3 regions of the Mucilaginibacter celer genome follow, and region 3 is predicted to be linked to each of the others. Evidence: riboswitches for the same ligand, from Rfam matches in the RefSeq annotation. Region 3 holds a riboswitch; each other region holds the start of a gene.
What was found. A riboswitch is a leader RNA that binds a small molecule or an ion and turns the genes downstream of it on or off. The one in region 3 is predicted to bind S-adenosylmethionine.

Region 1: it holds a riboswitch for S-adenosylmethionine, as region 3 does, so the genes downstream of both, HYN43_RS16980 (transmembrane 220 family protein) here and HYN43_RS09505 (O-acetylhomoserine aminocarboxypropyltransferase/cysteine synthase family protein) in region 3, are expected to answer to the same signal.
Region 2: it holds a riboswitch for S-adenosylmethionine, as region 3 does, so the genes downstream of both, metH (methionine synthase) here and HYN43_RS09505 (O-acetylhomoserine aminocarboxypropyltransferase/cysteine synthase family protein) in region 3, are expected to answer to the same signal.

The regions. Positions count from the first base shown of each region.
Region 1 covers NZ_CP032869.1:4,221,792-4,225,259, forward strand. The annotation lists gene HYN43_RS16975 (SDR family oxidoreductase) at 1-235, opposite strand, end outside; SAM riboswitch class I at 810-925, shown strand; gene HYN43_RS16980 (transmembrane 220 family protein) at 1,255-1,662, shown strand; gene HYN43_RS16985 (transglutaminase-like domain-containing protein) at 1,670-2,518, opposite strand; gene HYN43_RS16990 (nucleoside hydrolase) at 2,712-3,468, shown strand, end outside.
Region 2 covers NZ_CP032869.1:5,540,933-5,544,400, reverse strand. The annotation lists gene metH (methionine synthase) at 1-1,049, opposite strand, end outside; SAM riboswitch class I at 1,248-1,358, opposite strand; gene HYN43_RS22785 (Bax inhibitor-1/YccA family protein) at 1,491-2,222, opposite strand; gene HYN43_RS22780 (hypothetical protein) at 2,408-2,974, opposite strand; gene murQ (N-acetylmuramic acid 6-phosphate etherase) at 3,078-3,468, opposite strand, start outside.
Region 3 covers NZ_CP032869.1:2,377,995-2,381,462, forward strand. The annotation lists gene HYN43_RS09500 (trans-sulfuration enzyme family protein) at 1-564, shown strand, start outside; SAM riboswitch class I at 778-888, shown strand; gene HYN43_RS09505 (O-acetylhomoserine aminocarboxypropyltransferase/cysteine synthase family protein) at 1,138-2,451, shown strand; gene HYN43_RS09510 (homoserine O-acetyltransferase family protein) at 2,604-3,468, shown strand, end outside.

The sequences.
Region 1 (3,468 bases), 1.8 Mb from region 3:
TTGTTTTTAAGCTATCGATAAAAGCATTAAATGTTGATACGATACCTGTATCCAGTTGCAAAGCAGCCGCTTTTTGGCCTGCCGATTCTATTTCGGCAACTACGGCTTCTGCTTCTTCTTTTTTACTGCGGTAGGTGACGATTATGTCGAAACCTTTTTTGGCGATATGCAGGGCGGCGTTTTTGCCAAGACCGCGGCTGCCGCCGGTTACTAATGCAATTTTATTTGTTTTCATTATGATTTGTGTTTTAATGTTTTAACAATGCAAAGTTGCGATAGTTGCTGCGGAAATTTATGGTGACTACTTCAGATTAAATGGTGATGATTTCAGTTTTTTTAAGACGCGAGGATGATTAAGCGCACAAAGCGATGGTTAATTTAAGTAGGCACGCAAAGACGCAGGGGCGCAAAGATCTATTTGGGAGATTTGGATATTGCAGATGTTTAAACACGCAAAGAGGCGGAGACGCAAAGATTTTTTGTAGAAATTAAATGTGAATGACGCTGAAACGAAAAATCCCTTTTTCAAATTAAGCAGTTTACAGAGTGCACCAGAGGTGCAAAAGCTTTGTAGCAACCGGGTAAGATTTTTTTTGTGTGCCAGAGGCACACAACTCTTCGCCAAAACTCCATCTTGTCTGCTTAATTTCAATTCAAAAGTCTCAATTTAAGAAGCCAGACCCATAAATTATCTCCCTCAAAATCAATCAAAAACAAATAAAATTTAAAATAAACTACTAAAACTATAGGAATTATATAACTTACTCTTATATTTGCATTGTCAATAACGACAGAACGTTCTTTGTATTGACTTATCAAGAAAGACTGAGGGAAAGGCCCATAGACGTCTTAGCAACCTGTGCATCAGCAAAATGCGTAAGGTGCTAATTCCTGCTCCTGTGCAAAACGAGGAGAGAGATAATTAATATCTGCCCCACAACCGATCTGATTAAGTGATCTTACAGTTTTCAAGTCGCGTGACCGAGAGGATAGGTGGGGGTCCGCATTACCCTATACGGCAGTTCGAATCTGCCCGCGACATCATTTTTTTTAACTGCTTTTTCCTTTTCCCGTTACCCGCTTCGGCCATTCCGTGCGTCAAGCCAGGTCTCAGCGTACAATATTCGTTTCTTCATATCGGCCGCTTAAAAACTATAATCCGCTTGGAACATTGAAAAACTTATTTATTATATTTAGCCGAGCTTAACCTGCATATAAGCCAATAAAAACCGGTTTAAACTATCAGCATCATTTATGAAGATCTTCAATATTGTTTGGGTTGTACTTTTTATCATTTTTGCAGGCCTTCAATACAACGATCCCGATCCCTATCTTTGGATTCCGATTTACCTGTATTGCGCATGGTTTTGTTACCTCGCTATCAAAAAAGAGTTTTACCCTATCGGCTACGCTGTTGGCATTGTTGTTTTTACAGGTTATGCTATTTATAAAATTTTCGACAGTAACGGATTGATCGACTGGCTTGAGTTTCATCACGCCGAAAGCCTGGTGCAAACCATGAAGGCCGAGAAACCCTGGGTTGAAGAAGCGCGGGAGTTTTTTGGTTTGCTGATCTGTGTTGCGGTACTGGCCACCAACTGGATATATGGGGTAAAGCAAGGCAAAAAAGTGGCTCCGGCAAAATCTGCAAAAAAACGCTGATTTATAGTTACAAATAAGTTATCCCCAAAAAACTGTCTTCCCGGTAATAAAACGGTTCGAAATAGTTTTCGGCCAGTTCGCAGTTTACCTCCATGTTGTTAAACATTACATCGCCAAAAATATTGGCTACGGCCGAGTCGGCAGCATCGAAGCCGGTAGCTATTTTAACAAAGCCGTTAAGCGGCACTAATCCGGTGGCATCAAACAATACCCATTTGCCATTTAAATAGGCCTCAAAGCAGGCATGAAAATCGGCGGGGTAAAGCTGGTATGCATAACCGGTAAAGTAACGTGCCGGTATAGTAAGCGCCCGGCACAGGGCAATACCCAGGTGTGCAAAATCGCGGCAAACGCCCGCCTGCTCCGTAACGGTATTAAATGCAGATGTTTGTGAATTGGTTGAACCGCTTAGATATTGAACGTTTTTATTAATCCAGTTAGTTAACGTAAGCACCTGCTGAAACGGATTTGAAATATGACCAAACATATTATGTGCCATGCGGTACAACTTATCCGATTCGCAATACCTGCTCGGATTAAGATACGGCAGCACAGCACTATCAAGTGCTGATACCTGTGTTTCGGTTATATAGCTAAAATCATTAATCTCATAACAATTATCAACCGTGGCCTGGTAAAAGGCGCTAAGGTTAGGGGTATATTCGGTAACGCCAAACTTAACCAGGCGCTTTTCGCCCTGTAAAGATTGAAAGGAGCTGTAATTTACATATGGCTCCAGCCAAAATTCTTCATTAATTATGGTTTGCTTAAATGTGTTGAGGGCATGAACGTTAAGTACCAATGTGCCCGCAGCCTGCACTATGTAATCCAACCGGCTAAACACATTAAATTTCATATGGCATGTTTTTATCGTTTTAATTGAAGCTGTATTTATGTGCATTTAGCTGTTAGGCGGCGGCTATAACATTGTTGTTTAATAATACTAAATTTTATTAAATTACAGTTCATTTATTGATAAATCGGCAATAAAACTATGATTTGTTAATAACATTTATTTATATTGCCTAACCTTTTCATCCTGTATAGCAATGAGTTGTAAGCCAATCCTGCTTCTATTATTCCTTGTTACTGCAAATATTGCTTTGGCTCAGCAACATAAGCCTGTACCGGTAATTTTTGATACCGATATAGCAGGCGATTATGACGATGTAGGTGCTATGGCCCTGCTCCATGCCTTTGCCGATAAAGGCGAGGCCCACATTCTGGCCACCATTTCCAGCAACGCCTTCCAAACTACAGCCCCAACCATCAGCGTAATCAATACTTATTTTGGCAGGCCTGATATCCCGGTAGGCATCGTTAAAAAACCTAAACCTAATAAGGATTGCCAGCAGCAATGGGCGCAGGCAATCATCGCCAAATATCCCCACAAAATTAAATCGAACAGCGAAGCTTTAGAAGCGGTATCCCTTTACCGCAAAATACTGGCTGCCCAGCCCGATACCAGTGTTACCATAATCTCGGTAGGCTTTTTCACCAACCTGGCTGATTTGCTGGGTTCATCTGCAGATAAATACAGCAAACTGAACGGCCTGCAGTTGGTAAAAAAGAAGGTAAAACGGCTTGTTTCGATGGCGGCGGGCATTGGCCCGGATGGCAAAACTTTTAGCGAGTATAATGTAAATGTTGATGCATCATCATCGCAAAAAGTGTTTAATAACTGGCCGACAGAGTTTGTTTTAAGTGGCTTTGAAATTGGCGAAAAAATTTTGACGGGCATAACACTTATCAATAACCAATCGATACAGAACAGCCCTGTAAAAGATGCTTTTAAAATTGCTTTAA
Region 2 (3,468 bases), 3.2 Mb from region 3:
AGACCGCTCAGGCGCATATCCGGCTCAATTTGCGGGATAGGGCGGGGAGGGAATGCAGCCGCTTTATCGGCAATACATTTAATGTGATCGGGCGTGGTGCCGCAGCAGCCGCCAACTATGTTTACCAGTCCGGCTTTAATAAAATCATCAACCTGGTGGGCGGTTTCGTGCGGGGTTTCGTCGTATTGGCCAAACTCGTTTGGTAAACCCGCGTTTGGATAGGCCGAAATATATACGCCTGCTTTTTCAGAAAGCTCGGCTAAGTGGGGGCGCATTTCACGTGCACCCAAAGCACAGTTTAAACCTACCGAAAGCAGGTTGGCATGGCTTATCGAGTTCCAGAAAGCCTCAACCGTTTGCCCCGAAAGGGTACGGCCCGAAGCATCGGTAATGGTACCCGAGATCATGATGCCGCCCGAATCCCTGAAAGCAGGAAAATCTTTACCGGCAGCTTTGCATTCATCTTCGTAACGTTTAATAGCGAAGAGTGCCGCTTTGGCATTCAGCGTATCAAATATGGTTTCAACCAATAGCAGGTGTGAACCACCGTCAACCAAACCCCTAACCTGGTCATAATAAGCATCAGCCAAATCATCAAAGGTAACTGCACGATATCCCGGATCGTTAACATCGGGCGATAAAGAGGCTGTACGGTTTGTAGGGCCGATAGCACCGGCAACAAAGCGTGGTTTATCGGGGTTGCGTTGGGTATATTCGTCGGCTACTTCGCGGGCAATGCGCGCGCCTTCGTAGCTTAGTTCGTAGGCAAGTTCTTCCAGCTTATAATCAGCAAGCGAAATTACCTGTGTGCTGAAAGTATTGGTTTCGATGATATCAGCTCCGGCATCCAGGTATTCGGCATGGATAGCCTTAATTACATCGGGGCGTGTAATGTTAAGCAGGTCGTTGTTACCCTGCAAATCTGTACCATGATCGCGGAAACGCTCGCCACGAAAATCCTTCTCCGTGAGCTGGTACCTTTGGATCATGGTACCCATTGCTCCGTCAATCACCAGGATGCGCTTCTGTAATTCTTTTCTAATGTCCATTTTTTGATTTCACCGATTTTTTTATTGATGATTTCACTGGTTTTTTTGATTTAGATGATTGATTTATGGACAGGGAACTATTATCTGGTTACGGAAATAGTCGGCCAATGTGTATCAAATCAGTGTAATCAAAAAAATCACTCTAATCACTAATAAATAAAAAGCTTATCTCGAAAAGTCGGGTGTTATCATGACTTTCGCTTATCTGTCCGGGCGCAAATTGCTGCCTGGTAGAATGTAGCACCTTGTGAAAGCCACAGGTTGCTAAGACATCGCAGGGTCTAATCCCTCCGTCTTTCTCCATAAGCACCGCAAAGTTGCGCAATAAAGTTGTCATTTGCAAGTGTATAACACCGGGCTTGTATCATAGCTAAGCCACATTGTTAAACAAAAAAAGCCGCCTTTTTTGGAGGCAGCTTTTGATTGGGTTTCTTTGCGAAATTATCTTCTTCTGCCGAATACACGGAGGATCATGAAAAACAGGTTGATTAGGGTGATGTACAATGTTAATGCACCCATCAGCGCCAGTTTTTTAGAGCTTGCATCTCCGTACTCAATACCTGCGCCAATGCGTTTAAGCATTTGCATGTAGTAGGCAGTTAAGCCGGTAAATACCGCTATGCCAATGTAGCTGATGATGTAGCTCATTTGCTCGCTGTGCATAAAGAAGTTAGCTAATGAAGCTACGAATATGCCGACAAACAGGATATACATGATCGAGCCGAAACGGGTTAAATCCATATTAGTGTTATAACCGGCAACAGCCATAATACCAAAAGTTACTGCTGCTGTAATGAAAACGCCTAATATTGAAGCTGATGTATAAACCAGAAATATGAGGCTTAAGCTAATACCGATCAGCGTAGCGTAAGCCACAAAAAGCAATACCAAAATTGGGTAAGATATGCGGTTGTAACCAAACTGCATCACCAGCGAAAATGCAAGCGGCGAAAAAATGGCGAACAAACCGAAACCTGTTAAGCCGCCTGTTGGTGCAACGATAAGGCTAATCAGGCCCATGTTTAAAAACAGGTATACCGTGATTGCCGAAACACCAAGCGCCACGCCCATCCAGCTGAAAACGCCGGCCATAAACCTACGTGAATCAACTTCTGATTGATCCTGAACTTCGATAATGTTATCGTAGTTGTATTTTGAATCTTTAAATTCCATTTTGTGTTAAAAATTATAGTACGAATATATAAATAAAAGGTGAATGTAGGGTGAAGATGCGAGGCTGCTTCTCCGCCACGTCATTGCGTGGAACGAAGCAATCGCGAACTATACAGGGCGGACCTGCTAATCGGGGATTGCTTCGTGCCTCGCAATGACGTGGTGGGGAAACGCTTTTGGATGCGTTAGTTTAAACGACGCATCAACTGCTCTTCCACCTTTTTAAAAACCTGTATAGGTTTCAAAGTGCGCCAGCCCAGATTATCCAGCTCGCCGCCAAAGTTGATGTAGTAATCGATGTTATTGCGTTTAAATTCCTCTATCACGTGTTCTCGGAAGTTGATTCCGGCTATCCAGCCATCTTCCACATCCTGAAACCACTCTTCGTAGTAACAGTCGTCGCTTGAGTGGAAGTTGAGCACGTTTTCGCCTATCAGGATAAAATGGCTGATGCCGTTATCTATCATCAGGTCTAACAATTCGCGCTTTAGCAGCATGATATCGTTGTTGATGGCATCGTTCCATTCGCCAATCAGTTCAATAATGGTGTAACCTTTTTCATAATCGGCAAAAAGCACTTTTAAATAAAGGGTATTAGAGCCGAACGAATCCCATTGAGGGTGCAGCAGGTAGTTGTATACCTGCTTATCAAATTCAAACTCGCTGTATTCTGTAGCGTAAAAAGGCGAAAATTCATCTTCCGATGCTACGTAATCGTCTCTCCAGCGGTAATATGGTTCAATCTCGTGCATTGTTTTTATTCGATTTCAGATTTCAAATGTGCAGATGTGCAAATTGGCATATGCAAATCAAAATCATCTGCACATCTGAAATTTGCACATTCGCACATCGAAACTATTTTTTAAAATAATGATCAACAGCGCTCCGTACGCTGCCGTATTGTTTCAGTAGTCCGGCTGCATCTTCTTCGCTTAGGCCGGTTGCTTCCATTACCATGTGGGTGCCCCTGTTCACCAGTTTGTTGTTGCTGAGCTGCATATCAACCATCCTGTTCCCTTTTACGCGGCCAAGCTGGATCATTACGCTTGTGCTCAGCATATTTAAAACCAATTTTTGCGCGGTACCGGCCTTCATCCGGGTTGATCCGGTTAAAAACTCCGGGCCGGTTACCACCTCAACCGGGTACTGCGCCGCGGCCGCCACCGGGCTGCCGCTATTACAAACAATGCAGCCGGTAACTATATTGTGCTCATTAGCGGTTTTTAAACCACCGATAACGTAAGGT
Region 3 (3,468 bases):
GGTGCCGATATGGTGATGCACTCCGCCACCAAATACTTCGGCGGACATAGCGATTTGATGGGCGGTGCTTTAATTACTGCCGAAAAGAGCGATTGGTGGGCAAAAATTCGGCAGGTGCAGGAAATGGGTGGTGCTATCCCCTCGCCTATGGATTGCTATTATTTGGTGCGCAGTATTAAAACTTTGCCCTACCGTGTAAAGGGGCACGTACAGAACGCGCAGCTATTGGCCGAATATCTTGAACGGCATCCCAATGTAGAGAAAGTGATGTATCCTGGTCTGCCATCGCATCCGCAACATGAAATAGCTAAAGATCAGATGCTGGCTTTTGGCGGGATGCTATCTTTTATTATTAAAGGCGATGAAAACGATACGCATAACATCATCAATAAACTAAAACTGTTTATCAAAGCTACCAGCCTCGGCGGTGTAGAGAGCCTGATAGAACACCGCGCCACCGTTGAAGGGCCGGATACCAAAACACCGCGCAACCTGTTGAGGGTTTCGGTTGGTTTGGAGCATATTGATGATCTGATAGCCGATTTGGAGCAGGCTTTGGCTTAATAAGGCGAAAGGATAAAGGTAAAAGGCGAAAGGTAGAAGCATTTGAGGAGGTTAAAACACTCGTCTTAAAAAACCTTTTGCCTTTGACCTTTATCCTTTAACCTCCTTTCTGAAATAAAATTTGGTACATTACCCCATAACCCCTTATATTCGCAACATTATTTGGTAGCGATACCAAGGTCGATCATTACTCCGCACATAGTTTCGGGTTTTGATTTATAAAGAAGCGGCGAGAGATCAGGCTCAATGACCCGCTGGCAACCCTTCAATGTTGAAGAAGGTGCCAATTCCTGTCCCGGCAAATAACACCGGGGAATATAAATTTATAACCATGAAAAGTTTAATTAAATTTACGCAACGCAACACTTTTTACACCTTAAACGGTAACGTACAATATATTAGCTCTCCCGTTAGCTGTATTTGTATTTGTTGCTGCTGTTGATGCTTAGCACACGTCTCTTTTCCATCTCCGGAAAAGGGTGTGTATTGTTAAACCGGTTATTTCACAACCGGCTTTGTCAAAATCCATCTAACATTCAAAATCTAAATTAAACACATAAAAATCACAAAACTATGTCTGCCTTAAAATTCGAAACACTCCAATTACATGCCGGTCAGGAAGTTGATCCAACAACAGGTTCACGCGCGGTGCCGCTTTACCAAACAACTTCGTACGTATTTAACAGTGCCGAGCATGGCGCAAACCTGTTTGCCCTAAAAGAGTTTGGCAATATTTATACCCGGATCATGAACCCTACTACCGATGTGTTTGAAAAACGCATAGCGGCTTTAGAGGGCGGCGTTGCGGCTTTAGCCACCGCATCGGGCCAGGCGGCCCAGTTTATAGCGCTGAATAATATTTTACAGGCCGGCGATAACTTTGTTACATCTCCGTTTTTATATGGTGGTACCTACAACCAGTTTAAAGTAGCCTTTAAACGTTTAGGTATCGAAGTGCGTTTTGCCAAGGATGACACCGCCGAAAGCATTGAAGCGCTCATCAACGATAAAACCAAAGCCATTTATTTAGAAACCATAGGCAACCCGGGCTTTACCATTGCCGATTTTGAAAAAATAAGCGCGGTTGCCAAAAATCATGATCTGCCGTTAATAGTTGATAATACTTTTGGCGCAGGTGGCTACCTCTTCCGCCCTATTGAGCATGGTGCAAACGTGGTTGTTGAATCAACTACCAAATGGATTGGTGGGCATGGTACCAGTATAGGCGGAGCCATTATTGATGCCGGTAATTACAACTGGGGCAATGGTAAATTCCCGCAATTTACCGAACCATCCGAAGGTTATCACGGCCTCGTATTTAACGATGTATTTGGCATCGGTGGCCCTTTTGGAAATATTCAGTTTATTATTCGCGCCCGTGTGGAAGGTTTGAGGGACTTCGGTCCGTCGCAATCGCCGTTTAACGCGTGGTTGAATATACAGGGTTTGGAAACCCTTTCATTACGTGTTCAGCGCCATGTAGATAATGCTTTGCAATTGGCTAAATGGCTGGAGCAGCATCCACAGGTAGCTACTGTAAATTATCCGGGACTGGAATCGTCGCCATACCATGATCTGGCTAAAAAATACCTTAAAAATGGTTTCGGTGGTGTTTTATCATTCGAAATAAAAGGTGATAAACAACAGGCCAGCCAGTTGATCAACAACCTGAAACTGGTGAGCCATTTGGCCAACGTAGGCGATGCAAAAACGCTGATCATTCAGCCATCGGCAACAACACATCAGCAATTATCTGATGAGGAACAATTATCTGCCGGTGTTACGCCAACATCATTACGTGTTGCTGTAGGTATTGAACATATTGATGACATCAAGGCCGATTTTGAACAGGCCTTTGCAAAGATCAGAGAGGGTGAATTAGTTTAACAATGTATAGTTTTTTAAAAGTGATATAGTAAACGTTGTTTGTGTTTAAGTCTGAAGTTCAAAGCCCGAAGTCAAAAGTTAGGATTTAACGTTTCTGACTTTTGACTTCGGACTAAAGACTTTCGACTTAACACAATACGACAAACAAGAGAATGAACGCAGAGATATTTAAATACACTGATACTTTTGAGTTTGAATCGGGCCAAACGCTGGAGGGTTTAGAGATAGGCTTCCATACTTACGGCCGGTTAAATAAAGAGAAAAATAACGTGATTTGGGTTTGCCACGCGCTTACCGCCAATAGTGATGTATTTGACTGGTGGAAAGGTTTGATTGGCGAGGGCTACTTTTTTAATCCCGAAGAGCATTTTATTGTTTGTGCCAATATTTTGGGTTCGCCTTACGGAACTACAAGTCCGCTGAGCATTAACCCTGCTACCGGCCAACCTTATTATCTTACCTATCCGCAGTTTACTACAAGGGATATGGTTAAGGCACACCGGTTGCTTGCTGCGCACTTACAGATTAATAATATCAGTGTATTGATAGGCGGATCGTTAGGAGGCCAGCAGGCTATGGAATGGGCAATTATTGAACCGGAGCGCATCAAAAATCTGATCCTGATTGCTACCAATGCCAAACACTCGCCATGGGGTATTGCCTTTAACGAGTCGCAGCGTTTGGCTTTAAGCGCTGATCCTACGTTTAATAATAATACGCCTGAGGGAGGCCGGAATGGTTTAAAGGCGGCACGCAGCATCGCGCTGTTAAGCTACCGCACTTATAAAACCTACGGCATTACCCAACAGGAAGAAAGCGATGATGTTACGGACAATTTCCGTTCATCATCTTACCAAAACTACCAGGGGCAAAAACTGGTGAACCGTTACAATGCCTACAGCTATTGGTACCTTACCAAAGTGATGGATTCGCATAATGTGGGCCGTGGTCGGAACGGGGTTGAAAAGGCTCTAAGCCAGATCAAAGCAAAAACATTGGTAATCGGCATTTCGTCGG